2 linked regions of the Zobellia alginiliquefaciens genome follow. The protein of the gene in region 1 interacts with the protein of each later gene in a pairwise test. Links are inferred from orthologs where the notes say so. Each region holds a gene or a part of one and is shown in the gene's direction. Other genes may lie near its edges.

Region 1 (13,182 bases):
GACAAAGTATATGCCGTAGCTAAAGCAGGTTCTGCCAAACATGAGAGAAGCGCTTCTTTTAGTGAAATAAAAGAAGAAATTAAAGCTACTTTCTCTGAAGAAGAACAAGCTGACTTTGGTGGTATGATTTCAAAATACTACAATAAAGCTGAAAAAGCTGCTGTTCGTGATCTTACCCTAAACGAAGGTTTACGTTTAGATGGTCGTAAGACCGATGAGATTAGACCTATCTGGTGTGAAGTAGATTACCTACCATCAACACACGGTTCCGCTATATTTACCCGTGGGGAAACTCAGGCATTGGCTACTGTAACCCTAGGTACTTCTAGAGATTCAAACAAAATTGACATGCCATCTTACGAAGGTGAGGAGAATTTCTATTTACACTACAACTTCCCTCCTTTCTCAACTGGTGAAGCAAGACCTATCCGTGGTACTTCTCGTCGTGAGGTAGGACATGGTAACTTGGCACAACGTGCCTTAAAAGGAATGGTCCCTGCAGATTGCCCTTATACAGTTCGTGTAGTATCCGAAGTGTTAGAATCTAACGGTTCCTCTTCTATGGCTACTGTTTGTGCTGGTACTATGGCAATGATGGATGCTGGTGTACAATTGAAAAAACCGGTTTCAGGTATTGCAATGGGATTAATTTCTGATGCGGACTCTGGTAAATATGCCGTTCTTTCCGATATTTTAGGTGATGAAGATCACTTGGGAGATATGGACTTTAAAGTAACCGGTACAGCAGATGGTATTACCGCTTGCCAAATGGACATTAAAGTAAAAGGTCTTTCTTACGAAATCTTGGTAAATGCCTTAAAACAAGCAAGAGAAGGTCGTTTACACATTCTTGGAAAACTGACGGATACTATCTCTGCTCCTAACGCAGATGTGAAGCCTCATTCTCCAAAAATGGTTACACGTACTATTCCTAATGAATTTATTGGTGCACTTATTGGACCAGGAGGAAAAGTAATTCAAGAACTTCAAAAAGAAACAGATACTACTATTGTTATCAATGAAGACCCGGTTACAGAAGAAGGTATTGTTGAAATTTTAGGTACGGACCAGAATGGTATTGACGCGGTATTGGCCAAGATCGATGCCCTAATGTTCAAACCTGCAGTTGGTAGTGCTTACGAAGTTAAAGTAATTAAAATGCTAGACTTTGGCGCTGTTGTAGAATACCAAGATGCCCCGGGCAATGAAGTATTGTTACATGTTTCCGAATTGGCATGGGAAAGAACCGAGAATGTTTCCGATGTTGTGAACATGGGTGACGTTTTTGATGTGAAGTACTTAGGTACCGACCCAAGAACCCGTAAAGAAAAGGTTTCTAGAAAAGCTCTTTTACCAAAACCTGAAGGTTTTGTAGAAAGACCACCACGTAACGATAAAGATCGTGGTCGTGGTAGAGATGACAGACGAGGTGGTAGAGACAACCGTGATCGTAAGCCAAGAAGAGACTAAACACTCTTTTCTTTAATACATATTTAAAGCCTCAACATAGTAAGTTGAGGCTTTTTTATGCGACTTATCTAAAAAGTAAAGTTTTTTTCACCCAATTGTAACATTTCTATGTTTTTTACGTATAAGTATATGCAGTCTATGCAAACTGAACCTAATTTATTTACATGAGACAGCTTAAAATCACAAAACAGGTCACCAACAGGGAGACCGCATCTTTGGACAAGTACTTGCAAGAAATAGGCAAAGTAGACTTGATTACAGCAGATGAAGAAGTAGAATTGGCACAACGTATCAAGGCAGGCGATCAGGTCGCTCTTGAAAAACTAACAAAGGCCAATCTTCGATTCGTTGTATCGGTAGCTAAGCAGTACCAAAACCAGGGACTTACTTTACCCGATTTAATTAACGAGGGTAACCTTGGCCTTATTAAGGCCGCACAACGATTTGACGAAACGAGGGGATTTAAATTTATTTCCTATGCAGTATGGTGGATTCGTCAATCTATATTACAAGCTTTGGCGGAACAATCTCGTATTGTACGTTTGCCATTGAACAAAATTGGATCGATCAATAAGATTAACAAGACCTTTGCTTTTCTAGAGCAGGCACACGAACGTATGCCTTCACCAGAAGAAATTGCAAAAGAATTGGATATGACGGTTGCAGATGTTAAGCAGTCGCTTAAAAACTCTGGTCGTCATGTATCTATGGATGCGCCTCTTATTGACGGTGAAGATTCTAACCTTTACGATGTACTTCGTAGTGGTGAATCTCCAAATCCTGACAAAGAATTGTTGCACGAATCTTTGCGTACTGAAATTGAGCGCGCTTTAGAAACTCTAACTCCAAGAGAAGCAGACGTTATCCGTTTGTACTTTGGTCTTGCCGGGCAACATTCTATGACATTGGAAGAAATTGGTGAAACTTTTGACCTAACGAGAGAAAGAGTTCGTCAGATTAAAGAAAAAGCTATTAGAAGATTAAAACATACTTCTAGAAGCAAAATCCTTAAGACCTATTTAGGTTAAAAACACCATAAAATTGCACGTTAAATATTCCTTAAATTGGAAATTTGGCATATATATTGTAATTTTAAAAGCAACAACAGTTTATCATGACTGTTCGTTTTTTGATTGATGAATAAACTCCGGCTGATTACCGGAGTTTTTTCATTTATAATATATAGTACAATCACCCACAAGCCCTTTATTTAATGGGCCTGATGGAAAATAACAAGAATCACACATTTAAAGTACCACTATGGAATCCGAAAAAAAATCATCCAACACCCAACCTAACAATCCATTACACGGTGTAAAATTAGTGGACATATTGGAACAGTTGAGAAAAAAATACTCATGGGAAGAATTGGCAGAACGTATAAACATCAATTGTTTTAAAAGCAACCCTACAATTAAGTCGTCTTTAAAATTTTTAAGGCGTACACCATGGGCCCGAACCAAGGTAGAACAGTTATATTTGAAATCTTTTCATAAATAGATTGTTATATGCCCTTCAACATTGTACTTGTAGAACCCGAAATACCCAACAACACCGGAAATATTGGCAGATTGGCACTTGGCTCAGGGTCTACCTTACATCTCGTTAAACCATTTGGCTTTGAATTAAACGACAAACGCTTAAAACGTGCAGGACTTGACTACTGGCCCCATTTAGAGGTACACATTTACGAAAGTCTGGACGACTTTTTGTCGCAACACGGTGAGAAAAATCTAATATTGTTTTCTAGTCATGGCACTAAAAATCACTGGTCCATTCCATTTGAGGATGGTCAATTTCTTGTTTTTGGCAAAGAATCCGTAGGCTTACCTTCCTCCTTGGTATCTTCGTACAAAGACAGTTTGTATAAAATTCCACTTTATAGTGAACACATTCGAAGTTTAAACCTAGCCAATGCCGTAGGTATCGCGGTCTATGAAGGGCTTAAGAACATCCAATAAAGAAGAAAGTAATCACCCTCCATTACGACTGTTAGTTGACCATACTAAATTTTAAATTAGTCGATATTTATAAAAAAACGATTAACTTGAAGTATCTCATTGGTATTCAAAAATTTAACGCGTTTGTCTATGAAAGATTCTGAAATGCTTTCCTTTATTCAAGGATTGCCAAAAACCGAACTCCATTTACATATTGAAGGCTCTTTTGAACCTGAACTTATGTTTAAGATTGCAAAACGCAATAACATTAAAATTAAATATGCCAATGTTGACGAAATTAAACAAGCCTATAGTTTCAATAATCTTCAAGAGTTTCTAGACATCTATTATGCAGGGGCTTCTGTTCTACTTACGGAGCAAGATTTTTATGATCTTACTTGGGCGTATTTGACAAAAGTTCATGAGCAAAACGTAAAACACGTAGAGATTTTCTTTGACCCTCAAACCCATACGGACCGTAACGTTCCTTTTGAATTCGTTTTAAACGGAATTTACAATGCACTAGAAGACGGTCAAAAACAATTGGGCATAAGTTTCAGGCTAATTATGAGTTTCTTGAGGCATCTAGATGAAGCTTCGGCCTTTAAAACCTTAGAACAGGCTTTACCCCATAAAGATAAAATTGTAGCCGTAGGATTGGATTCTTCGGAGGTGGGCAACCCGCCTTCTAAATTTCAACGGGTCTTTGAAAAGGCCCTTAACGAAGGTTTTTTAACGGTAGCCCATGCGGGCGAAGAAGGCCCTTCGGAATATATTAAGGAAGCGCTAGACCTCCTAAAAGTCACCAGAATTGACCATGGCAACCGTTGTCTGGACGATGCTGATTTGGTAAAAAGACTAGTTGAGCAGCAAATGCCACTTACCCTGTGCCCCTTATCCAATCTTGAGCTTAAAGTTATTCAGGATTTAAAAGAATATGCACTGCCCACCATGATGGAACACAATTTACTGGTCACTATCAACTCTGATGACCCTGCTTATTTTGGCGGGTATATGAACGAAAATTTTTGGGAAATAACCAAGGCCTTAAATTTATCGAAGTCGCAAATTGCGGAACTGGCAAAAAATGGGTTTAAGGCAAGTTGGTTATCGGAACAAGAAAAACAAGGCTATTTACAAGAGATCGACGAATATCTGAAAAACAACTAACTCCGTACGGTGTTATTCTTTAGCCGGTATGCGTTACTTCGTAAAAACACAATTCACTACTTTTGCATAAATTCTTTTTAACAGACACAAAATGAGCAAAACAAAAATTGCACCTTCTCTTCTAGCGGCCGATTTTGGCAACTTACAGCGCGATATAGAAATGGTAAACAACAGTGATGCTGATTGGCACCATATTGACATAATGGACGGCGTTTTTGTTCCTAATATATCATACGGCATGCCAGTTGTGAAAACAATTGCTGAGCATGCCACTAAGCCATTAGATGTGCATTTAATGATTGTTGACCCAGACCGCTATATTAAAACTTTTGCTGAATTGGGCGCAACACACCTTACGGTTCATTATGAAGCTTGCACGCATTTACACCGAACCATACAGGCTATAAAGGCGGAAGGAATGAAAGCTGGGGTAGCATTGAACCCACATACCAATGTTAACTTGCTCAAAAATATAATCAAAGATTTGGACATTGTTCTCATTATGAGTGTTAACCCTGGTTTTGGCGGACAAAGTTTTATAGAGAATACGTACGAAAAAATACACAACCTAAAGGAATTGATTAAAGAATCCGATGCCTCTACTTTGATTGAGGTTGATGGTGGGGTAAATTCCAAAAATGCCAAAGCCCTTATAAAAGCAGGAGCGGATATTCTTGTGGCAGGCAGCTTTATTTTTAAGACCGAAGACCCAACGAAAACAATTCAAGAACTTAAAAAATCTACGGATAGATGGAGCATTTTCGAGTTGTAATTATAGGTGGAGGACCTATAGGAATAGCATGTGCCCTTGAAGCCCAAAAAAATGGATTGAACTACGTGATTCTTGAAAAAGGCCCTATCGTAAATTCATTGTTCAACTATCCGCAGAACATGCAGTTTTTCTCTTCTTCGGAAAAGTTGGAAATAGATAACATTCCATTTATAAGCACAGAGGCAAAACCTAAACGCAATGAAGCGTTAGAATATTACAGAAGGATAGTTACCTCCAATGATTTAAATATAAGGCTATTTGAAAAAGTGAAAAACGTAGAAAAGACACAGAATGGATTTTCGATCGTTTCCTCAAAAAATACGTACACCGCGGACAAAGTTATTGTGGCTACCGGATTTTATGACTTACCAAATACGCTGAACATACCGGGAGAAGACTTACCTAAGATAGCTCACTATTACAAAGACCCGCATTTTTATGCCAGTCAAAAACTGGCTGTTGTAGGCGCCAGTAATTCGGCTATTGATGCTGCTTTAGAATGTTACCGCAAAGGTGCCGAGGTTACTTTAATTATTAGAGGTGACGAAGTTGGCCCCAGGGTAAAATACTGGGTTCGTCCTGATATAATCAACCGTATTGAGGAGGGCAGTATTAAAGCCTACTTTAATTCGAAATTAACGGAAGTGCGGCAAAGTGAAATTGTAATTGATACTCCAGAAGGAACGGTTACCCTTCAGAACGACTTTGTATTGGCTTTGACCGGTTACATGCCCAATTTTGATTTTATAACCCATATGGGTATTAAACTTTCAGAAGACGCCAAGAAGCTACCTCAATATGACCCAGAAACCATGGAAACCAATGTTGCCGGCATTTACTTGGCCGGTGTGATTTGCGGTGGTATGGAAACCCATAAATGGTTTATTGAAAACTCTAGAATACATGCTAAAATGATAATTTCCTCCATTCTAAAGGAAAAAGAGATTAGCACTACATAACTACTTACCCCTGTTTTCAGGGGGTAACATTTCACGGTTACAGGTATATTTTTCGGTGGTGCAAAACATGACATTTGTACCACTAAAGAACCTGAACTATGAAATATATCTACCCAAAACTCCTGCTCATCTGTCTGGCTTTCGCCATTTATTTCAATAACAAATCAGTTGAAAATAAAGATTTATCGCATTTAAGTAAAGTCAACCAATATTCTTTATTAGTTCAACGCGGGGCTTTTCATTTTGATTCGTTTAAAATCGTAAAGAACAAAATCTCGCATATTCCCGGTATTTCGTCCAATTTTGAAACGGCAACTTACAATGAAAATAGTCAGACTTTTTTAGACAGTTTACAAACTTTAGGCTTTTTCAAAAAGCTAGAAGCTCAAGGTTTTTGGAACCTGAAAACCCACTATGGTTCAGAAACCTCATGTAACAGTCAACTTATCGTGACCTTGACTACGAATGGAAAATCAAAAACCGTAATTTGCGATGATTACCAAACGGATTGTCCCGAACTCATAAAATATATAGAGAAAAAAGTTGTTGAATTGGAAGGAAACGATTTAAAACGAATCTATTTACCAGGATAAAACCATACCGCTGAAAACAAAACATAAATCCTATTTTTTCCGTTTGTTGCACATCTACTGTTTATTGGCAACAGTTATTCTGTTGGGCGCTTTAAATCTGCATGCCCAAGAATCTGGGAAAGACTTGCATGCCCCACCGCCACGCATCACTTTTTCGACCATTCCAACCCATCAGGAAGAATCGTTAAAATCACATTACGAAGCTTTAAAATATGCCGAGTTTGGAAATCAGCGGTTTTCCATATTTGAGCAATTAATGGAAGAACATATTACAAGAGGCAACACGGATTCCATTTTACACTATGGCAATCTTTACGTAAAAGAATTGGGCAACTGGCAAAAACCGGACTCCTTAAAAACGTTCCACTATGCTAAAGCACATTACTTTTTAGGCATCGGAAATCATTTTAATGGCCTTTTAGACAAATCTATTGAATGGCATATAAAAGGGCTTCAAGATGCAGAAGCTACGAACTCCACTGAATTTCAATACCGGAATAAAATAGGTCTATCACACAACTACATCCTAAAATCAGAAACGGATAAAGCGCTAGTGGTGCTTACCAAAGCCGTATTGAATTATGGAACAGAATTTCCAAAACTGACCATACAAGCCCATCTTCTCATGGGTAATGCCCATCTTTTTAAACAAGAATATGACCTTGCCCGTACAGACTACGAAGAGGCATTGCGCATGGCGTTGGACTTTAAAGATGCAGAAAAAGAATTATCGGCTAAATTAAATTTAGCCAAACTTGCCGAAGCACAACAAGATTATGAAAAGGCATTTCAAGGGTATGAATCCGTTAGGAATCAAGCTTTGGCCCGTGATTTTACCGCTATCTATTTTGAAGGCTCATTGCTCTTGGCCAAATTGTACTATAAAGAGGAAATGTACAAAACCGCAAATATTGCATTGAGTTTTGCCTATATCAACGCCATAGATCGCGAAAACCTTCAGTTTCAAAAAGAAGCTTTGATGATACAGGCCAGGAGTTTTGCCAAGTTAGATGATTATAAAAATGCGTACGCGGTAATGACCCAATTGTCCGGTGTCAACCATCAAATAAATACCAAACAACAACGGGAAATCATAAAAGAACTAGAAATTCAATATGAAACTCTAGAAAAAGAAAAGGCTATTTCCAGCCTTGAGGAAGACCAACTCATCAAGGCTGCAGAACTCAAAAGGCAGAAGACCGTTCAAAAAGCATTTCTTATTGGTTTCCTCGTGATTCTAATTCCTATAATCGCTTTACTCTATGTCTACTATCAAAAGATACAGACGCAAAGCGAATTGAACAAAAAGCAAGAAATAATTAATCAACAAAAGGTTACTACGCTAAAACAGGAACAAGAACTTAACCTTATTAAAGCATCTATTGATGGGCAAGATGAAGAGCGGAAAAGAATTGCCCAAGAACTACATGATAGTATTGGTGGCAACCTTGCCGGAATAAAGTTGCAAGTAGCTTCCATGACCAGTGAATCCGATAGATGGAAAGATATTAACGGACAATTGGACGAGACATATCAATTGGTACGGGACATCTCACACACGCTGATTCCCAAAAAGTTTAGACAAAATGCTTTTTCCGATTTGATACGGGAATATATTGCCTCTATTTCGCGTAGCGGAACACTAAAAATAGGTTTTCACCCACATCCTGAAGTGGATATTAATGCGATTGACGATACGGTCCAAATGGAACTTTTTAAGATGATACAGGAGTTAATGACCAATACGTTAAAACATGCGGAAGCTTCAAAAGTAGACCTTCACCTGAGTCTTTTAAACCATGAACTATCCTTACTTTTTGAAGACAACGGCAAAGGTTTTGACACCACAGCAACGAACCACGGTATCGGTTTTGAGAATATACAAAGTAGAATCACCCAACTTAACGGCACGCTTCACATAGACTCAACACCCAACAGAGGAACCGTAATAGCTATTGAAATACCTATAAAAAAAATATCACATGAAATATAACCTCATCATAGCAGATGACCATAAAATGTTTATAGATGGTTTACTGAGCATCTTAAACGATGCCCCTGAATTTTTAGTAGCTACTACGGCTAAAAATGGTGCGCAGGTGGTTAAATATCTAGACATTAACGGGGCCAATGAACTTCACTTGCTCATTACCGACCTCAGCATGCCGGAAATGGATGGTATTGAACTGAACCGTATTGTAAAAGAAAAATACCCTACCCTAAAAACATTAGTGGTAAGTATGCATATTGATGGAGGAATGATCGAGAAACTCATTCAAAACAATGTTGACGGTTATGTTCCGAAGAATGCAGAAAAGGACGAACTCCTAGCTGCCATGCGAACTATAGTTAAAGGAGAAAAATACTTTTCACAAGAAGTAAAACGTGTCTATACAGACGCTATGTTCGAAAATAAAAAACAAGAAGAAGTTCATCTAACCGACCGAGAAAAAGAGGTACTTAAACTCATTGCGGATGAATATACTACCCAAGAAATTGCAGATGAACTTTTCCTGAGCAAGCACACCATAGAGAGCTATCGTAAGAACTTAATCTCTAAATTACAGGTGAAAAATTTAGCAGGTCTTACCAAACATGCCATTAAAATTGGGCTTCTGGACTCCTAATTAAACAAACAGTAAAATAAGGGTAAGTACCAGTCCGCCAAGGGCAAAATAAATACCCTTCTTGAATATAGGAGCACTAGGTCTGAACATCCAAAAAGCAGATATTACAAAGAATAGCAGTGCCGCACCAAAGAAAATATTCAAGAAAAATAAAGGCTGACTAGAAGTTGCTTTGTGTATTTTGGTCATTTTTCCCAAAACATAAGGTAAATTTTTCTGAGTGTATGTGGTAAATCCAGTCTGACTATCATAGGTTCCGCCTTCAAAATAAACAGTTCCTCCCTCCTCTTTTTCTACTTTAAAGTGTTTAATCTTCAAAGCCTTGCCAACATCTTCTGCCTTTATATTAGGTTTTATTGTTTTTTCTACGGCAACTTCTTTTTTAAGAAAATCCGTATCCCTAAAAATTAAAATAATACCGCTTATAGCGTACATGGCCATTATTCCTGCCAAGAAAAAGCCTAAGTACCTGTGGTAGGTACGCATCTTTTCTTCTGTTTTTCTTCCCATAGTTGGTTTGGTTTGTTGGTTTACCTTCTTCTTCCCGAATACTCCATGGCTTCACCTTTACCAAAACCATAGCTAAAGCCAAATGTAATAAACCTGCCCCTTTGTCTACGACTATATGTTGAAAAAGTATCTTGGGTAATTTCGGATTCTTGTACCCGTGAGGCAAAAACATCCCTAACGCCTAGACTAACCACACCTTTACCTTTAAGGATTTTTCGGCGAGCACCAAGGTCCAGAAAGAGGTTGTCACTGGTTTTTCCTTGTACGGTCTCATAGCTACTTTGGTAATTACCGGTTGCTTCAAAATCTATATCGGCGGGCATTTTAATTTTGGCCATAAGTTTAGCAGACCATCTATCCGCATTAAAATCGAAATTTAGGGTATCGAGGCTCCCTTCTCTTACAAATCTGTTATAGTTTAAATCCGTAGTTGCGGTAAACCATTTTAGCGGACTATACTTTGCATTGAACTCCACACCTGTTGCTTTGTTGGTTCCGATATTCTCTGGTTTGCTAATATTCACGTCTCCTTCCAATGTATTGATAGACTCAATTACATCTGTAGTATAACGATGATAAACACTGGCGTTCAAGGATGCTTTTTCAAGAATAAAAATACTGGTAACCTCGTACGAATCGGTGAATTCTGGTTGTAAATCTGGATTACCTTGACGGATATTGAAATTATTTCTGATATTAAAAAACGGATTCAAATCCCATAAATCCGGGCGATACACCCTTCGTGAATAACCCGCTTGCATAGAAACTTTATCGGTAAACTTATATGAGGTATGCGCACTAGGAAAAAGATTGGAATACTTCTGCTCGTTCGCTTCGTTCGTATTTTTCAGTAAGGTGTTAAGGTTGGTCTGTTCCATACGTACCCCAGCCTTTATGCCCCATTTTTCACCTTCATAAGCTCCTGTTCCATAAAGGGCAAACACCTTTTGGTCGTATTCAAATACATTGGTTAAATTGGTATCGGACACGTAAGCACCGCTTATCAGGTCTTGCACCTCATAATCGTTACTTACATCGTTCATCACATACTGCCCCCCAGCTTCCATAGTCCATTCTTCGGTAAAGGGTCTGGTATAATCTAATTTAAACGTATACTCCGCTTCTTTAAACTCGGTTCGCGTGCGCTGAACAGCATCTTGATCATCCCCTGAAATAGTGAAATCCTCAAAATCCGAAGACTGGTCTTTTCCAAAGAAATTACCCAAAGCACTGAATAAAAGATCATGGTCTTCATGGTCCTTAAAATCGCTTTTATACTGAAGTTCATATTGATATTTGGGATTTGTTGCTTCGGTAGTTTCCGTACGTTCCCATTCCGAAATTAATTGGTTGTCCCCATCCCTAGATTCATAATTGGTTTGTGAGGGCTGGTCCTCTATTTCATAGGCAAAATTCCCTGAAAGGGTCAATACATTATTATCATTGATGTAATAGTCCGTACCGAGAATGATATTATAAAACTCCTCATTTCTAAACTCCTCACCTACGGAGGCTATAGATGAACCATCGGTCAAATCCCGATTGATATTTTCTACATCGTTCGGAAGTTCTCTATATCCCGCTCCAAGTTGACTAAAGAGATTAAAGCGTTCTGTACGGCGGTTGAGACTTAAACCAAAGCTATGATTGTCCGGAGACCCCGTATTTAAACTAATTGAACCGTTAAGGCCCTCCCGTTCTTCTTTCTTTATGACGATATTTATGATTCCCGAGGTACCTTCCGCATCATATTTCGCCGATGGATTGGTAATCACCTCTACCCGTTCTATCATATCCGAAGTAATCGTACCCAAGGCATTCCCACCTTCTCCGGTTAGAATAGAAGGTTTTCCATTTATCAATACCTGTACCCCTTGGCTTCCGCGTAAGCTAATTTGCCCTTCGATATTTACATTTACGGAAGGTACATTGTTCAGCACCTCCAATGCACTAGCGCCTGTGCTACTAATATCTTTTCCTACGTTAAAAACACGTTTATCTAACTTAAACTGTGTTCGTGACACCTCACCTGCTACAACAACTTCAGAAAGTTGTTGCGCATCTGCTGCCAGTGTTATTTCCTTTAAATCTATCTTACCGTTTGCGGACACGAGATTATCAAATCTTTTTTTCTCAAAGCCTATAAAACTAATTTCAACGAAGAAGTTCTCTGCATCCGTTTTTAAACTAAAAGTACCATCATCTAAGGTGGTGGTTCCCGTAATTCCTTTTTGTGTGGCTTTATCGCCAATCAGTACCGTAGCAAATGCCACGGGCTGTCCGCCGGTTTCCACGACCGTACCTGTAATCTCGATCTCTCCATTTTGAGCCTGGCTAATATTCGCTAGAAAAAGCGTTAAAAGAAGTGGTAAAAAAGTAGTGGTAAATTTTAGATGCATGGTAAAAGTTGTTTGGAATATAAAAGTGCATAAAAAAAGTATCTGACCGAACTCAATAACATCAATTTAACAATTTTAACAATCGTTCTAACCGCTGAATTCTATGCCTTTACACGCTGTACTCAATCCCATTTCATATGCTGTAAACGCACTGCGTTAAGAATTGCCAACAATGCCACACCCACATCTGCAAAAACGGCCTCCCACATGGTAGCCATACCAGAAGCACCCAAAAGCAGAACAATAGCTTTGACACCAAATGCAAGAGCTATATTCTGCCAAACGATACGCCTTGTGGATTTTGCTATTTCTATGGCCTGTGCCACTTTGGTGGGCTGATCGGTCTGTATGATAATATCGGCCGTTTCTATGGCTACATCACTGCCCAGACCACCCATTGCGATACCCACATCACTAGCTGCCAATACTGGCGCATCATTAATTCCATCTCCTACAAACGCTACAGTAGCTCCAGGCTTCTTTTTTAGACGCTCTACTTCGTTCAGTTTGTCTTCGGGCAAGAGGCCGCCTTTGGCATTTTTTATATTTAGTTTTTTTGCTACCGCTTGAGTGATGGCATCCGTATCACCGGAAAGCATTATTATATTGGTGACACCCGTCTTTTCCATTTCCAGAACGGCCTGCCCGGCATCGTCCTTCAACTCATCCGCAATGGTTACATACCCCACAAATGCATCATCAATAGCTATCACAACTAAACTGTCCGCTATAGCCAATGCAG
Region 2 (12,366 bases), 2.1 Mb from region 1 along the record:
AATGCAGTGATATCTACAGATGTAGATAATATTGAAGAATTAAAAACAAAATTGGCAAAGGTACCAAGTATGGAAGGTTTGGAGCTGGCTTCAAGCGTTTCAACTTCTGAGCCTTATTTCTATGGTGATGAAAATGCACCTATGAAAATTGCCGCCTTAGATATAGGTATTAAGAAGAATATTTTACGGAACCTTGCTAAGCGAGGCGGGTATATAAAGGTTTTTCCTTATAATGCCTCCTTTGAAGAAATGGAAGCTTGGGGTGCAGATGGGTATTTTATTTCTAATGGCCCAGGAGATCCAGAACCATTGTCCGATGCTATACAGACAGCAAAGGGGATGATAAGTAGTGGGAAGCCTGTTTTTGGTATTTGTTTGGGGCACCAGATAATTGCCTTGGCAAACGGGGTATCTACCTATAAAATGCATAATGGTCATAGGGGGATTAACCACCCTATTTTAAACATACTTACGGGTAAAGGTGAGATTACCTCTCAGAACCACGGTTTTGCTATAAATAGGGAAGAGACGGAGAAAAATGAGAATTTAGAAATAACACATGTTCACCTAAATGATCAAACCGTAGCGGGTATCCGAATTAAGGATAAAGATGTTTTTTCGGTGCAATACCATCCGGAAGCCAGTGCAGGACCACATGATGCTGAGTATTTGTTTGATCAATTCTTTGATTTGATCGAGAAAAATTCAAACGTTATGGCATAAGGTTAAGTAATCGTTATAATTACGGTAATATAGTTGCGCCGTACAATGCATTACTTGCACGGTTTTGTATATTTGCAGCTGTTGAAATTTAAGAGAATTCCAAACAAAAAATAATATTTATGAGTATCATATTAAGTGTACACGCACGTCAGATTTTAGATTCAAGAGGAAACCCTACGGTAGAGGTTGATGTAATTACTGAAAATGGAGTAATGGGTCGTGCGGCAGTTCCTTCTGGAGCGTCAACAGGAGAGCATGAAGCAGTAGAGCTTCGCGATGGTGGCAATACCTTTATGGGAAAAGGAGTTCTTAAAGCGGTAGAAAATGTAAATACGGTTATTGCTGAGGAGATTTTGGGAATGTCTGTTTTTGAGCAGAACCTTCTTGATCAAGTGATGATCGACTTGGATGGTACTCCAAATAAATCAAAGTTGGGTGCTAACGCTATTTTGGGTGTGTCTTTGGCAGCAGCTAAAGCAGCAGCTAATGAATTAGGGTTGTCTTTGTTCCGTTATGTAGGTGGTGTTAGTGCAAATACTTTGCCTGTGCCAATGATGAATATCATTAATGGTGGTTCTCATTCAGATGCGCCAATCGCTTTTCAGGAATTTATGGTAATGCCGGTAAAGGCAAAAAGTTTTTCACATGCCATGCAAATGGGAACTGAAATCTTCCATAATCTTAAAAAAGTTTTACATGATAGAGGATTAAGTACAGCTGTTGGTGATGAAGGTGGTTTTGCGCCTAACTTAGCAGGGGGTACTGAAGATGCTCTAGATACTATTGCAAAAGCAGTTGAGAATGCAGGTTATAAATTGGGCGATGAAATTATGATTGCCTTGGATTGTGCTTCAGCTGAGTTTTTTGTTGATGGTAAATATGACTATACTAAATTTGAAGGAGATAAAGGAGTGGTTAGAACTTCTGAAGAACAAGCTCAGTACTTGGCAGATTTAAGTGCCAAATACCCTATCATCTCAATTGAAGATGGTATGGATGAGAATGATTGGGATGGTTGGAAATCTTTGACTGAAAAAGTAGGTGATAAAGTTCAGTTGGTTGGAGATGATCTTTTTGTTACAAATGTAGAGCGTTTGTCTAAAGGAATTGAAAATGGTATTGCAAACTCCATCTTAATAAAAGTAAACCAAATAGGTACGCTTACAGAAACTATAGCAGCTGTAAATATGGCTAAAAATGCAGGGTATACATCTGTAATGAGCCATAGATCAGGTGAAACAGAGGATAATACAATTGCAGATTTGGCAGTAGCATTGAATACAGGTCAAATAAAAACAGGTTCGGCTTCAAGATCGGATCGTATGGCCAAGTACAATCAGTTGCTTCGTATTGAGGAAGAACTTGGTGAAACGGCTTATTATCCTCAGGATAAAGCATTTAAGATTAAATAGTGTTATAGACTATTATAAAGTGATTAATAAAGGAGCCCTTCGTTCGATAAAATTCGAATTCGAAGGGCTTTTTTTTTTGAGTAATCGCAAAGTTTGCCTATCTTTTTAACAAACTTCTAACCAACGTCTCGCATGAATAATTTTCTTTTTGTTGCTGCTGAAAATGATGGTATACCTAACTGTAAAGCTGGGGGGATGGGCGATGTTGTACGCGATGTTCCTAGGCATATCTCTAAAAGAGGAGATAAAGTTCAGGTAGTGGTGCCTTCGTATTCAAGACTTCATTTTAATGGCACTTTTAGAACAAATCTTAATTTTCAGCTAAGGGGAACTAGCTATGTGGCTGAACTGTACGAGGTGGTTGGTAAAAGAGAATGTCCAAACATAATACATTATGTAATTCATCATCCGGAAATTCAGGAAGGAGGTATAGCACATATTTATCATGATGACCCAACTGAACCCTTTTTTACGGATTTTATAAAGTACATAATCTTTTGTACTGCAGTTGCAGAAGCCATAAAGATGGGCGCTTTTGGAGATTTAGATGTTGTTCATATGCATGACTGGCATGCCAGTGCGTTATTATTCCTAAAGACATATCATCCTAGATATAATGAATTGAAGAAAATGCGCTACGTGTACAGTATTCATAATTTGGCAATTCAAGGTATACGTCCGTTCTATGATAATTATGCCTCTATGCATAATTGGTTTCCAGAGCTACAGTTAGATCATGACGCTTTAAAGGACCCACGTTACCAAGATTGTATTAATCTTATGGCGGTGGGTATACGCTTGGCAGATTCGGTTCATACCGTATCTCCATCCTATAAAGAAGATGTTATGTTGCCAAGTGCAAGACCTGAATTTGTGGGAGGAGAAAGTCTGGAAAAAGATTTGCAACATGCAAATAATGAAGGTCGTCTTATAGGTATTTTAAACGCATCCAATTATAATGATATTAGAAAGGCCGATAAGGGTCGACTTTACCGAAATACGGTAAAGGCGCTATTTGGTTGGTTGCAAGATGAGTCTAAAAAATACAAAGCTGATTTTCTGGCTCATACAGGGGAGAAAATTATGTTGTACGTAACGGAAAAACCTAAGTTTATAGTTTCGAGCGTGGCCAGATTAACCGAGCAGAAGTTTTACTTTTTTAAACGTTCTCCAGAGGCTTTTGAGCAAATGCTCCAGCGATTGCGGGAGGTAGATGGTATTTTTATGCTATTGGGAACAGGGGATCCGGATTATGAAGAGTTTTTTAGGGGAATGAGTTATAAACATCAAAATTTTATTTTCACTAATGGACAATCGGAAGACTTAATAGATTCCATATACTTAGAATCAGATTTGTATTGTATGCCAAGTCTCTTTGAACCGTGCGGAATTAGTCAAATGTTAGCCATGCGTAACGGTAACCCTTGTTTTGTTCATCATACGGGAGGTCTGAAAGATACGGTTGAGCACCATGTTACAGGTTTTGCCTTTGATGGAATGACCTATGATGAAAAAATTAAGAATATGGTCAAGAATTTTAGTGAGGCCATTGACCTTTGGGAGAACGATAAACCTAAATGGAAAAAAATAAAAAGTAATGCCGAGAAGGTTCGCTTTACTTGGGAAAAATCGTTGGATGAATACTATTCAAAATTATACGTTCTCTAGTATAGTTTGGTTTTTCTACAACAACTAATGAAATCATTGTTAATTATTAATTAAACGAAAAAACAACATTGTTAAGATGTTACATTTTCCGTAAATTTACATCCACTTCAATTTTAAGTAAAATTCAAAAATGTCAGATAAAGCTACTTTAGAGTATAACGGTAACAAATATGATTTTCCGGTAATAAAGGGCACAGAAGATGAACTCGCCATAGATATAAAGAGTTTACGGTCGTCCACAAGCGGAATGATAACAATAGATCCAGGATATAAGAACACGGGTTCGTGTGAAAGCGCCATAACTTTTCTAGATGGTGAAAAAGGTATTTTGAGATATAGAGGTTATTCCATTGAGGAACTTGCCGAAAAAGCCGATTTTTTAGAGGTTGCCTATCTTTTGATTTTTGGCGAATTACCGAACAAGACCGAATTAGAAAAATTTCATGCCGATATTAAGGACGAGTCTCATGTAGACGAAGAAATGAAAAAGATTTTGGACGGGTTTCCAAAATCCGCACATCCAATGGGTGTATTGTCTTCTTTAACGAGTGCGTTAATTGCCTTTAACCCTTCTACGGTAGATGTTTCGTCCGATAAGGATATGTATCACGCTATTGTTAGAATCTTAGCTAAGTTCCCGGTTCTTGTTGCTTGGACGCTTAGAAAGAAAAAAGGATTGCCTCTAGATTATGGAGATGACACTTTAGGCTATGTAGAGAACATTCATAAAATGATGTTCAAGAGACCTAATCAGAACTATCAAAAAGACGATTTGGTAATAGCAGCTTTGGATAAGTTGTTAATTTTACATGCTGATCACGAACAAAACTGTTCTACTTCTACGGTAAGAATTGTCGGTTCTTCCCATGCGGGTCTTTTTGCTTCCCTTTCGGCAGGTATTTCAGCTTTATGGGGGCCATTGCACGGAGGAGCAAATCAAGCGGTATTAGAAATGCTTGAGGCTATTGAAAAGGATGGTGGAGATACAAAAAAATATATGGCGAAAGCCAAAGATAAATCAGACCCTTTCAGATTAATGGGCTTTGGTCATAGAGTTTACAAAAACTTTGATCCAAGAGCAAAAATAATTAAGAAAGCAGCAGACGATGTTTTAGGAAATTTAGGTATTGATGATCCTATTTTGGACATTGCCAAAGGTTTGGAAAAAGAAGCTTTGGAAGATCCATATTTTGTAGATAGAAAACTATATCCTAATGTAGATTTCTATTCGGGTATTATTTATCGTGCACTGGGCATTCCTACAGAAATGTTTACTGTTATGTTTGCATTGGGCCGTCTACCTGGTTGGATTGCGCAGTGGAGAGAAATGCGTTTGCGCGGTGAGCCAATAGGAAGACCAAGACAAGTTTATATTGGTGAAACGCTTCGTCCTTTTGTAGACGTAGATTTAAGATAAACACCAGTAAATAATTATAAAAAAAGTCCTTTCTTGAGATTCTTAAGAAAGGACTTCTTTTTTCTTAAATAGTTGTGGTCCACGATTTGGTTCTCTTATCTTTGCCGGCAAAAAGGTTATGCTTAAGCTTCACGTTAACGATGAAATTTCAAGGTTAAAGGTATTGGTTTTGGGTACTGCAAAAAGTAGCGGCCCAACACCTAAACCAGAGGAGGCCTACGACCCTAAATCATTGGAACACATTTTGGCGGGGACATACCCCCAGGAAGCGGATATGATTCGGGAAATGGATGCTTTTGCAGAGGTGTTTCGTAAATATGATGTTCAGGTTTATAGACCCGAAGTCTTAACTGATTGTAATCAGATTTTTTCCAGGGATATCGCCTTTGTCATAGAAGACAAACTTATTATAGCCAATATTTTACCCGATAGAGAAAAAGAGGTTGAAGCCATTCTTCACGTATTGGATAAAATTAAAGAACAACAAATCTTACATCCGCCCGAAGAAGTGCATGTAGAAGGTGGTGATGTTATGCCTTGGGGGGATTATATTTTTATCGGCACCTATACGGCAGAAGATTATGCTAGTTATATTACGGCAAGAACAAATCAAGCTGCCGTTGATTATATTACAGAACAATTTCCTCATAAAAAAGTAAAATCATTCCAACTGAGGAAATCAAATTCCGATGCAAAACAGAATGCGTTGCACTTAGACTGTTGCTTTCAGCCCTTGGGAAAAGGAAAAGCTATTTTGCACAAAAACGGATTCTTGGTAGAAGAAGAATATCAATGGTTGGTTGATTTTTTCGGAAAAGAAAATGTCTTTGAGATTTCACCGGATGAAATGTATCAAATGTTTAGTAATGTATTTTCTATTTCTCCGGAAGTAATAGTATCAGAAAAGAACTTTACACGCCTTAATAATTGGCTGAGGGAGCAAGGTTTTACGGTAGAAGAGATTCCCTATGGCGAGATTGCTAAACAAGAAGGTCTTCTACGGTGTAGCACCTTGCCACTAGTTCGTGAGTAGTACTTTTTAATATACTAAAATCCAATTTTTAGAAGGTCTGAAATTACTTTATAGGTCTAGTTTCCCCTTTTCTTATTTTCCAATTTATACTAGGTCATACCGTTTTAAAAGTCCTAATTTTGCCTAAATTTAAATGAGTTTCCTATGCAGATTACGAACACCATACTAATGATTCGCCCGGTCAATTTCCGAATGAACGAACAGACTGCGGTAAACAATTATTTTCAAGAAGATATAGATGTTCAGAATACGACGATCAATGAGAAAGCGCAGCAGGAGTTTGATGCTTTTGTAGAGATTTTACGTTCAAAAGGAGTGAACGTAGTTGTAGTTGAAGATACCAAGGAGCCAGATACTCCAGATTCTATATTTCCTAATAATTGGATTTCATTTCATGCAAACGGTACGGTAGGGTTGTATCCTATGTTCGCTGAGAACAGGCGCAGTGAAAGACGTGAGGATATTTTGGATATTCTTGAGGAAAATGGTTTGACCATAGAAAACGTAGTTGATTACACATCGGCGGAAGAAGAAAATGTGTTTCTAGAAGCTACAGGTAGCATGGCATTGGATAGGGTGAATAACAAAGCCTATTGTGCTCTTTCTGATAGGGCGGATGAAGGCTTGTTCATTGAGTTTTGCGAAGATTTTGAATACTCGCCGGTTATTTTTACGGCCAACCAATCGGTAGGAGGTAAGCGAATGCCAATTTATCATACCAATGTAATGATGTGTTTGGCAGAAGACTTTTCTGTTATTTGTCTTGATACCATTGATGATAAAAAAGAGCGGAAAAACGTAGTGGATCACCTGAAACAGGATGGGAAAGAAGTAATTGCCATTACAGAACAGCAAATGCATCATTTTGCGGGTAACATGCTCCAGGTTTTGGGAGGGAATGAAAAGCGTTATTTAGTAATGAGCTCATCTGCATATCATAGTCTAACTCCGTCACAAATTGAAGCTATTGAAAAGCATTGCGAAATTATTCATAGTTCTTTAGAAACTATTGAAACTTGTGGTGGAGGTAGTGCACGTTGCATGATGGCCGAGGTTTTTCTGCCACGGTCAAAATAGAAGATATTCTAATTAATTTTTCGCTTTTGGAACCAAAGGTCTTCTAAGCTAAAATTCAATGTTAATAGGTGAAAGTTTTCTTTTATCAATATATTTTGAATCTGACCTTTGGAGCCATAGCTATAAGATAGGTTCATCATAGATTTTTGACCCTGTCCTATAGGTATGCCAATGCCTGCTGTAAGGTTATATCCGTCTACTTTTTGCCCATTAATGGCAAGGTATCCATTGTCATAATTAAAACCTGTTCTGTAGCGTATACGATCGGCGTATTTATAGCTGGTAGGATTTTTTACATACTCCAGGCCAATGGCGTAAATGTCTTGGTCTGCATAACTTCCTAAACTTTCTGTTTGTCCTGTGGCGTCCCAATAGTTCTTTTTGTAGTCTGCACTCACGGTAAAGGAATCAAAGATGTTTGTACTTATACCTAAGCCTACTTCTAGAGGCATGCTGAAATTTTCGGAAGTATCACTTGCCCCATCTTCTACGGTAATTTCCGTGCCATCTAAGCTTTTGGTGATGGAACGTTTTATGTTACCCTTTAAGCTTGTAGGAAATTGAACGGTGCTACCAATAGTAAAATTATCGGTCACATCAAACTGCATACCTAGTCCAAAGCGAATACCGGAATAGTTTGTGGTTTCCTCAGAGCTAAATGTACTTTGATTTAGAACAAAAGCTTCACTTTCTTCAATGTTGCCAAAGAGTATGGAGGCATTGGCGCCAAATCTGAAATTTGGCATAACGCTGTATCCTAAATTAAACTTAAGCTCGCTTAAACCTCCAATTCCGTTTACGTTACTTTCAAAGGTTTCTTCCGTTCCTTCAATATTAGATGTAATTCCAATAAGTGAGTACCCCATTTCGCTGTAGGGTACAAGAGAGATTCCTGCGCCCAATCCTTCAGCTACCCTAAAGGCCATGGCTAAATTGGAGAAGTTAAAGGTTGTTTTTGTTTCGCTATCCGCTTTGTTGCTATATTGATTGTATTCGGCTTTTATTCCAACATCATAAAAAAATGAGCCCTTAGGAATCAAAGCAAAGTTTGCGGGGTTTAGATTGTTTATTTGGTTTGAAGTTTTAAGGCCGATTCCAGTATACCCCATACCGTTGGTACGCCCAATGCTAGATTGGTTTATAGCTCCAAGGCCATATAATGAATATGGAGAGCTGGTTAAACCTTCGGATTGTGCTTGTGCCGACACGTGGATTAAAAGTATAAACACGGAAAACAGTAAAGCATTATTCATCTTCGTCATAAATCGCATAAGTAAGTTCAAGTGTGGTACTTTGAGAGTTTATATCTGTATTGAGAACAAAACGGTCCACAGTCGAATTGTAATCGCTTGGTAATAGAATCAGGGCGTCGGATGATTCTTGGTCAGTAGAAATCAATCCCTCTAAATAACCACTTAAGGGCAACTCGTAATAGATGTCATTAAACTCTTGATTGCTACGGTTCAAAATTGCCTGTGCTACACTGCCATCTGTTGAAAACAATTGACTGGTAAGCTCGTTGTTTTGGTCGACCACGAATACAGATAGCGTATCTCTTAAGGTCAATAAGTCGTCATAACTATTAACCGAAGGCGAAATTTTAAGGGAGGCATCAAGAAGGGTGCCTTCTCCTTGAATGTCAAATACAGATTTTATATTAGGAAATTCTAATCTAGTTGCAATGCCTATGCTAGATTGTATAAAGCTTAGATTATCGGTTTCCGTGCTGTGAAGGTTCGTTTCTTGGTCAGTTAATGACTTTAAATATTCATTTGGTTCCTCAGCAGAAACCTGATTGAAAAATGGAACGGGTGAACTTGTAGTATTAATTGTGAAGTCTGTATAAGACTGGGTGCGCTCCTCTTCACCTGCAATACTGTAATAAAGCCTCATGGTGGAGAGTAATGAAAAACCTATTATAGGACCATCATCGGTATCATCCGGTTGAATGGTTATACCGTAATAGGAATTTCTATACTCGTCATAAGTGGTAATTTTTTTCTGCTGAAAATTATCAAATAGACTAAAACCAAAGGTGTCCAAGAGTTTTACTTCAAGGGAGTCTGTTGAGAGTGGTCTTGGGATATAGGTGAGCTCACCTAAATCCTCTTCATAAAAATCTATTGTACTGGTATTATAAAAATTAACTCCATCTTCCGGTTTTAAGGCTTCACTCAACTCCTTAATATGAAGGGTGCTAGATTGTAGTGTATCGTTATAATAGTAGTTGTCCGGCCTAAGGATAAAAGTTATACTATCAAATTCGGCATCTGTATCAATAAAATATGAACTTGGTATAAATTCCATAAAGCTTGCTCCTTTGACTGTTCCGTAAACCGGGTCTTTGTATTTGCCAAGGAGCATACGAACGGACTGTGACGTATCTACACTATCAAACTTCATAGTAGAAAAATCTACGGTCATGGTATCTAGTTGAACCACGCGTATATCACTATCGGTAAAAATGTCTCCTGCTTCAAAATCTGAATCGTTAACCGCATCGGTACTGCATGAAACTAGGAGTGATAGGCAAACAAGGATGGCCAATGTAATTTTCATATCCATATAATTTGAGCGTAAATGTATTGTGCAGGTAAGGGCATAAAAACCAGAATAGACCAAACCCCATAGTTATGAGACGAATACCTGAATTTTAGCTATTAAATAGAAAATGGTTTTGGTAGATTAAAAAGCCATGTTCATGTGTTAAATAAGTGGCTTCATCTATTTCGGTTTCATGGGTGGGAACCGTGTTCTAGTTTTGATGAAAATTAACTGGCGAACAAAATAGAAGAAGCGCATGAAAGGATTCAAGTACTATATAGGGACGGTAACAATTTTTAGCACAATGATTTTTTCATTGGTAAGTTGTTCTAGTGATGACGATGATGAGTATCTGGGTAACTGGGTAGATAGGTCTGTTTTTGATGGTAGCCCCCGTAGTGGCACATCAACTTTTACTATTGGTAACATAGGGTATTCTGGAGTGGGGTATGATGGGGATGACTACCTTACTTCTTTATGGGCCTATGATATGGATGGTGATTTCTGGTCTCAGAAAGCAGATTTTATAGGAAGCGCTAGAAATGCCGCCGTAGGTTTTCAGATTGATGGTACAGGTTATATTGGTTCCGGATATGATGGATTGGATGAATTGGGGGATTTTTTCTCTTATAATCCTAATTCTAATTCTTGGCAGGCCATAGCTTCTTTGCCTTCTACGGCAAGAAGAAGTGCAATTGCTTTCGGAATGAACGGTTTTGGCTACTTCGGTACGGGATATGACGGGGAAAATGATCGTAAGGATTTCTGGAAATATGACCCAAATACGGATTCTTGGTCGGAACTAGTTGGTTTTGGTGGGGATAAAAGAAGAGCGGCTACAACTTTTACTATTGGTGACCAAGTGTATTTAGGCACCGGCGTATCTAACGGAATTTACCTTAATGATTTTTGGGCCTTTGATGCCGCAACTGAAAGTTGGACTAAAAAATTAGACCTGGACGAGGAAGATGATTATAGTATAGTACGAAGCAATGCAGTAGGCTTTACGTTAAACGGCTACGGTTATATTGCTTGTGGTCTGTCTGGAGGAACCTTAGGTTCTGTTTGGCAATATGACCCTAGTACGGATGATTGGGAGTTGAAAACTAGTTTTGAAGGCACTACAAGACAAGATGGCGTAGCATTTTCTAATGGATCTAGAGCCGTGGTTGGCCTAGGTAGAACAGGTAGCCTTTATTTAGATGATTTATATGAGTTTCTTCCTTTTGATGAATACGATGATGAAGATTAAAAAATAGTTATTTGAGTTAGTTATGGGGCAGTACTTTTAAGTCTGCCCCATTTTTTAATTGGATATATCATGAAAAAAATTCACTTTTTATTGGCAGTATTGGTCGCAGTCGTTGCTTATATTGCATTTAACTTTAGCGCTGGGGAAGCAAAGCAAAAAGGACTTCATTCAGAGGTGATAGAAGTAGGTGAAGGATTTGGATATCAAATTTTACATGCCGATAAGATTCTGGTAAAACAAGAGTTTATACCTGCAATTCAAGGAGAATTACCGTTTAAAACAGAGAAAGAGGCTCAATTGATTGGTGATGAGGTTCTCAAAAAAATAAAAAAAGGCGAAGCTCCGTTTATAACCGTTTCTGAACTCAAAAATCTGAATATTACTATTCAAAATCAGTAAAAAATGAACGCCTCCAAAAGAAAATATTTGCCACAATGGTTGGTACATACCTTCTTATGGTGTGCGGTTTTTGGGTTAATAGTATACCCGTTTTTCCTGGAGTCAAGGTCCATACCGTTTAATATCGTTGTTAAATGGGTAATGGCTGTGGCAATATTCTATTTCAATTATTATTATTTGGTCCCTAACTTTTTACTTAGGGATAAAATGAAAACCTATATAGGTATTTCTATTGTGTTGTTGTTTGCCGTTAGTTATGGACTTCATAATATATTTCCTCCGGAAATGCCCAAAAACTTGGCCCCTTTTGTAGAACGCATGAAGGAGCATAGGGAAGCTAGGGGCCCGTTTAGATTTTCTTTAATGCCAGTGGTAAGTTTTGCTGTTCCCTACATTTTTGCCATTATGCTCCGTGTGTATACGGAACTGCAAAGAAACGAGAATCTTCGCAAGACGGTCGAAAAGGAAAAAGTACAATCAGAGCTTCAATTCTTAAAAACTCAGTTGAACCCACATTTTCTATTTAATTCTCTCAATACTATTTACTCGTTATCGGTAAAAAAATCACCGCATACTTCCGAAGCAATTATCAATTTATCAGAACTGATGCGATATATGATTTATGAGGCGGATAAAGATTTGGTACCGTTGGATAAGGAGATAGAGTACATAAAGAGTTATGTAGCATTACAAAGGTTAAGATTGGCCGATAGTGAAAATGTGTTCTTAAAAATTTCGGGAGACGATTCCAATAAAATTATTCCGTCGCTATTATTTATTTCGTTTATTGAAAATGCCTTTAAATACGGAACGGACTACCAAGGTAAAACTATGGTAAAAA

What was found.
Region 2: the proteins of rpe (region 1) and eno interact in binary tests that used the Escherichia coli proteins (3 or more experiments, as listed by UniProt). The link is inferred for Zobellia alginiliquefaciens from one-to-one orthologs.

What each region holds. Positions count from the first base shown.
Region 1 is NZ_CP119758.1:3,117,265-3,130,446, reverse strand. The notes cover bases 3,522-6,511. They hold rpe (ribulose-phosphate 3-epimerase), read left to right. Parts: upstream 3,522-4,671; coding sequence 4,672-5,352; downstream 5,353-6,511. Other genes in these bases: P0077_RS13105 (hypothetical protein), read left to right, coding at 6,410-6,511; P0077_RS13110 (YpdA family putative bacillithiol disulfide reductase), read left to right, coding at 5,331-6,311; P0077_RS13120 (adenosine deaminase), read left to right, coding at 3,561-4,580. Outside these bases: P0077_RS13140 (polyribonucleotide nucleotidyltransferase), read left to right, coding at 1-1,470; P0077_RS13135 (sigma-70 family RNA polymerase sigma factor), read left to right, coding at 1,635-2,498; P0077_RS13130 (VF530 family protein), read left to right, coding at 2,731-2,970; P0077_RS13125 (tRNA (cytidine(34)-2'-O)-methyltransferase), read left to right, coding at 2,979-3,431; more of P0077_RS13105, read left to right, coding at 6,512-6,904; P0077_RS13100 (tetratricopeptide repeat-containing sensor histidine kinase), read left to right, coding at 6,969-8,897; P0077_RS13095 (response regulator), read left to right, coding at 8,887-9,531; P0077_RS13090 (hypothetical protein), read right to left, coding at 9,532-10,041; P0077_RS13085 (TonB-dependent receptor), read right to left, coding at 10,062-12,440; P0077_RS13080 (heavy metal translocating P-type ATPase), read right to left, coding at 12,563-13,182. UniProt on the Escherichia coli protein: Catalyzes the reversible epimerization of D-ribulose 5-phosphate to D-xylulose 5-phosphate.
Region 2 is NZ_CP119758.1:1,011,618-1,023,983, reverse strand. The notes cover bases 1-2,988. They hold eno (phosphopyruvate hydratase), read left to right. Parts: upstream 1-842; coding sequence 843-2,135; downstream 2,136-2,988. Other genes in these bases: P0077_RS04245 (glycogen synthase), read left to right, coding at 2,268-2,988; carA (glutamine-hydrolyzing carbamoyl-phosphate synthase small subunit), read left to right, coding at 1-723. Outside these bases: more of P0077_RS04245, read left to right, coding at 2,989-3,803; P0077_RS04240 (citrate synthase), read left to right, coding at 3,934-5,220; P0077_RS04235 (dimethylarginine dimethylaminohydrolase family protein), read left to right, coding at 5,339-6,253; citrulline utilization hydrolase CtlX, read left to right, coding at 6,398-7,330; BamG family beta-barrel-assembly machinery protein, read right to left, coding at 7,339-8,592; P0077_RS04220 (DUF4270 family protein), read right to left, coding at 8,576-9,889; P0077_RS04215 (Kelch repeat-containing protein), read left to right, coding at 10,131-11,126; P0077_RS04210 (DUF4907 domain-containing protein), read left to right, coding at 11,196-11,525; P0077_RS04205 (sensor histidine kinase), read left to right, coding at 11,529-12,366. UniProt on the Escherichia coli protein: Catalyzes the reversible conversion of 2-phosphoglycerate (2-PG) into phosphoenolpyruvate (PEP). It is essential for the degradation of carbohydrates via glycolysis.